DNA from 2 places in the Delftia sp. DT-2 genome. Region 2 is predicted to be linked to the other one. Evidence: predicted binding sites of a transcription regulator. Region 2 holds the regulator's gene; the other holds the start of a gene.
The links. The regulator FNR, encoded in region 2, switches genes on or off when oxygen is low (the NO sensors DNR and NnrR bind a similar motif). The targets are predictions, from matches to a motif close to TTGATNNNNATCAA.

Region 1 (2,393 bases), on a different contig from region 2:
CGGGCGCGGCGTGTGCGGCGGCATCACGTTGCGCAGGCTGGGCCACAGCGGCACCAGGTTGTTGCGCGTGAGTTCGTCGCGGTAGTCCTGGGGCAGGTCTTCCAGGCGGCCAAGTTCTTGCATGGCGGTCTCCTTGTGTTCAGTCTTCGGCGAGGCAGGTTTCGGCCTTCCAGCCGTACAGCCATTCCATGGCGTCGTAGAAACGCTGGGGCGTGCGGCCCTTCCAGAGGTCGTTGCGCACCAGGCGCTCCACGCCGCTGGCGTGGAAGATGCGGCCCATCTCGCGCGCGGACAGCACCACGCGCGCCGTGCGGGCGATGCGCGAGCGCTCGTACAGCCGCAGCGCCTGCGGCCAGTCGTTGCCGCAGTGCTTGAGCGCCTGGCCCAGCGTCACCGCGTCTTCCAGCGCCATGCAGGCGCCCTGGGCGATGTATTGCAGCGTGGGGTGTGCGGCATCGCCCAGCAGCGTGGCGCGGCCGAAGCTCCACTGGCCAATGGGCTCGCGGTCGGCTGTGGCCCAGCGCTTCCAGCTTTTGGGCAGGTCTATGAGCTGGCGGGCGCGCGGGCAGCAGTCGCGGTAGTAGCTTTGCACCTCTTGGCGGCTGCCTTCGCGCACGCCCCATTCCTCCTGCTCGCGGCTGTGGAAGGTGACGACCACGTTGTACTGCTCGCCGCCACGCAGCGGGTAGTGCACCAGGTGGTAGTTGGGGCCGACCCAGATGCTGGCCGCGTTCCAGCGCAGGTCTTCGGGGAAGTCGTTCTTCTCCACCACGGCGCGGTACACCACGTGGCCGGAGACACGCGCCGCATCGCCCACGTACTGCTGGCGTACCACGGACTTCACGCCATCGGCGCCGATCAGGGCCTGGCCCACATGGACCTGGCCGTGCTGGTCGCGCACGGTGACGGTGTCACCCTCCTGCTGCACGGCTTCGATGCGCGTGCCCGTCAGCGTCTCGATTTGGCCGTGGGTGCGCGCGCCTTCGAGCAGCGAGGTGTGGATGTCGGCGCGGTGGATCACCGCATACGGGTTGCCGAAGCGGGCGCGAAACGCCTCGCCCGTGGGAATGCGGCCGACCAGCCGCTCATCGAGCGCGTCGTGCATCACCATCTCGTCGGTATAGACCGCGCGGCCACGGGCCAGCTCGCCAATGCCCAGCGCGTCGAAGGCCGCGAATGCGTTGGGCCCCAGTTGTATGCCGGCGCCGATCTCGCCCAGCTGCGGCGCCTGCTCCAGCACCTTGACGGCGAATCCCTGGCGCGCCAGGGCCAGCGCGGCCGCCACGCCGCCAATGCCGCCGCCTGCCACAAGAACGGGCAGCGCCCGGGAAGAAATGCTGGTGTTCATGGATGTCCTGTGTTTCGTGGTGCGTGTCGCCAGCCTGCGGGTCAGCTGCGTCGCGACTAATTAAACAGTATGCTGATGATGAGTGTAGTGTTGATTTGCATCAGGCCAGCCTGGGGTTTCCCTGGATGCAGGCCAAACGGTGGTGGACAGCGTGTCCGGGTGAATCACCTGTCCGCCAGCCAACGCCAACGGAGGGCGCAGTTCATGCGAACATCTGCGCTTGCCCGCAGGGACCCGGAAAAGAGCGCAATGGCCATGGACTACCAACCCGCAGAACTAGAAAACTACCCCGGCTACCACATCCGCCGCCTGCAGCAGATCGCGGTAGCCGTCTTCATGGAAGAGACCCAGGAATTCGGCGTGACCCCCGTGCAGTACGCGGCGCTGTCTGCCGTGCTGCGCCAGCCCGGCGTGGACCAGCGCACGCTGGCGCGGATGATCGGTTTCGACACCTCCACCATTGGCAGCGTCATCGACCGGCTGGAGGCGCGCGGCCTCATGGTGCGCAACACCAGCCCGGCCGACCGGCGCGTGCGCCTGCTGTCGGTCACCGCAGAAGGCGCCGCGCTGCTGGCCGCTGCCGAGCCCTCGGTGCTGCGGGCCCAGCAGCGCATGCTGGAGCCGCTGCCGCAGGAGCAGCGGGGCCTGTTCATGGACATGATGACCGTCCTGGTGCGGCAAAACGACGAGCTGGCGCGTGCGCCCAGCACGCTGGCCGCGCGCCGCGCCGCTGCCGACTGAGGCGGCCTCGACCCATGGACTGGGACCACCTGAGATTCTTTGGCGAGCTGGCGCGCAGCGGCAGCATGGCCGCCGCCGCGCGGCAACTGGGCGTGGAGCACACCACGGTGTCGCGCCGCATCCAGGCCCTGGAAAAGCAGCTGGGGGCCGTGCTCTTCGAGCGCGAAGCGGGCCAATGGCGGCCCACGGAGGCCGGCCGACAACTGCTGGGTGTGGCAGACGCCATGCAGCGCGCCGCAGCCGGGCTGGAGCGCATGCCGCTGGCGGCGGAATCCACCAGCCAGGGACCGTCCGGCCTGGTGCG
Region 2 (2,393 bases):
CGGCCCTGGCGCTTGGCCACGGCCAGCGCGTCCTCGGGCAAGGCGAAGTGGTCCATGCCCACGTAGACATAGCCGCCGTCCATGAAGGCCGCGATGGAGCGCGAGAGCATGGCCAGCTTGTCGGCGCCCTGGGGCAGGTCCTCGGCCGCGATGCGCCGCTGCGGCTTGAAGCGCTCGGGCAGGTGGGCATAGGCATAGAGCGCGATGCGGTCGGGCCGCAGCGCATTGACCTGGGCCAGCGTGCGCTCGAAGGACTCGGGCGTCTGCTTGGGCAGGCCGTAGATCAGGTCCACGTTGATGGAGGCAAAGCCCAGCTGCCGTGCGGCCGCCACCAGCGCGAACACCTGCTCGGCCGGCTGCACGCGGTGCACGGCGATCTGCACCTGTTCGTCGAAGTCCTGCACGCCGAAGCTCAGGCGGTTGAAGCCCAGTTCCTTGAGCACGGCCAGGCGTTCGACGCTGACGGTGCGCGGATCGACCTCGATGGAGTATTCGCCGCCCGGCTCCAGCTTGAAATGCTCGCGCAGCAGGGCCATCAGCGTGCGCAGCTCATCGTCCGAGAAGAAGGTGGGCGTGCCGCCGCCCAGGTGCAGCTGGCTGACGGCCTGGCCCTTGCCGCAATGGGCCGTGTGCAAGGCCATCTCGCGCGCCAGGTAGTCCAGGTAGACGGCAGCGCGATCGTGGTGGCGCGTCACGATCTTGTTGCAGGCGCAGTAGTAGCACAGCGACTCGCAGAACGGCACATGCACATACAGCGACAAAGGCATGGCCCGCGCTGCGGTACTCGATTTGCGGTGCTCAAGTGCCAGGATATAGTCTTCAGCACCGAAAGCCTCCACGAAACGATCGGCCGTGGGGAACGAGGTGTATCGGGGCCCCGGTACGTCGAAGCGACGCAGCAGCTCTGGGGTGACAGCGGTCATGGGTTTTTTCCTCTAATGTCGTCCACTGTGCCGCAGCCCATTGGCCGCGTCCTTGACTCATATCAAGAGTTGTTCGCGGCAGTGCTGCGACAATTTGATCCAACTCATCGCCATCCACGAGGTCACCGCCGGCGCACTGCTGCGCCGCTGATGTTTACTCCATGAACCTTCAGACCATCAAAGCATCCTGTTCCAATTGCAACCTGCGCGAGCTGTGCATGCCCATGGGCCTGGATGCCGAGCAGATGCAGCGCATCGACGACATCGTGGCCACGCGCCGCAAGGTCAAGCGCGGCGGCCTGCTGTTTCGCAACGGTGAGTCCTTCACCTCGCTGTACGCCATCCGCACGGGCTTCTTCAAGACCTGCGTGGCCACCGAGGACGGGCGCGACCAGGTCACGGGCTTTCAGATGGCCGGCGAGATCATCGGCCTGGATGGCATCGTCAACGACCACCACACCTGCGATGCGGTCGCGCTGGAAGACGCCGAGGTCTGCGTCATGCCCTTCGACAAGCTGGAGGACCTGTCGCGCGAGGTCACGGCCCTGCAAAACCATGTGCACAAGGTCATGAGCCGCGAGATCGTGCGCGAGCATGGCGTGATGCTGCTGCTGGGCAGCATGCGTGCCGAGGAGCGCCTGGCCGCCTTCGTGCTCAACCTGGTGCAGCGCCTGCACGCCCGGGGCTTTTCCAAGTCGGAACTGGTGCTGCGCATGACGCGCGAGGAAATCGGCAGCTACCTGGGCCTGAAGCTGGAGACGGTGAGCCGCACCTTCTCGAAGTTTGCCGAAGAAAACATCATCGAGGTGCGCCAGCGCCATCTGCGCATCCTGGACACGGACGCGCTCAAGCGCATCGTCAACAGCCAGCAGTGCCAGTGAGGCCGCAAGACCCCGCCCCCCGGCAATGAACAGGGCCCGCGATCGCGGGCCTTGTTCATTGCCATTGCAGTGCACGCAGGTTCAATCGCGCCCCAGGCCCTGCATGGCCAGATTTGGGTCCGGCTCGGAGACCACGCCGTCGTTGAGATCGTGCGTGGAGCGTCCCAGCATGGTGGTCATGAGGCTGGACAGCATGGTCACACCCCAGAAGGCGAAGAAGGCCAGCGTGTAGATTCCCTGCCGCGACCAGCCCAGGTCGCCGAGCCAGTGCAGCTCCAGCGGGTCCACGAAGGCGAATACCAGCATCTCCATCACGGCGGCGGCCAGAAAGGCCGGCCAGGCAATCCACATCCAGCGTTGGGCCAACATCAGCGATCTCCTTGAGCTGTCGAGGGGTGGCTTTCATTGTGCGCGCCGCCCGCGCACCGTGCCAAGCCCTGCGCACCCTGCACTGCCTGTAGGAAACCCTTGGCCCTCGCGCATGCTGGAGATGCCATCCACCATACAAAAAAGGCCGCGACTGCGGCCTTGTGCACGGCATTTTCCTGCGTTCAGCGGTCCGTGGGATGGTCCTGCGCGGGCGTGGCCG

Region 1: PO605_RS25810 (3-hydroxybenzoate 6-monooxygenase) is a predicted target of FNR. The motif match lies at 1,439-1,452, and genes of this name have one in related genera.

The regions. Positions count from the first base shown of each region.
Region 1 is NZ_JAQOTI010000017.1:76,125-78,517, forward strand. Features, by position in the region: gene PO605_RS25805 (cupin domain-containing protein) at 1-123, opposite strand, end outside; gene PO605_RS25810 (3-hydroxybenzoate 6-monooxygenase) at 140-1,348, opposite strand; gene PO605_RS25815 (MarR family winged helix-turn-helix transcriptional regulator) at 1,553-2,089, shown strand; gene PO605_RS25820 (LysR family transcriptional regulator) at 2,104-2,393, shown strand, end outside.
Region 2 is NZ_JAQOTI010000004.1:395,116-397,508, forward strand. Features, by position in the region: gene hemN (oxygen-independent coproporphyrinogen III oxidase) at 1-923, opposite strand, end outside; gene fnr (fumarate/nitrate reduction transcriptional regulator Fnr) at 1,085-1,804, shown strand; gene PO605_RS09225 (hypothetical protein) at 1,886-2,173, opposite strand; gene PO605_RS09230 (FixH family protein) at 2,356-2,393, opposite strand, start outside.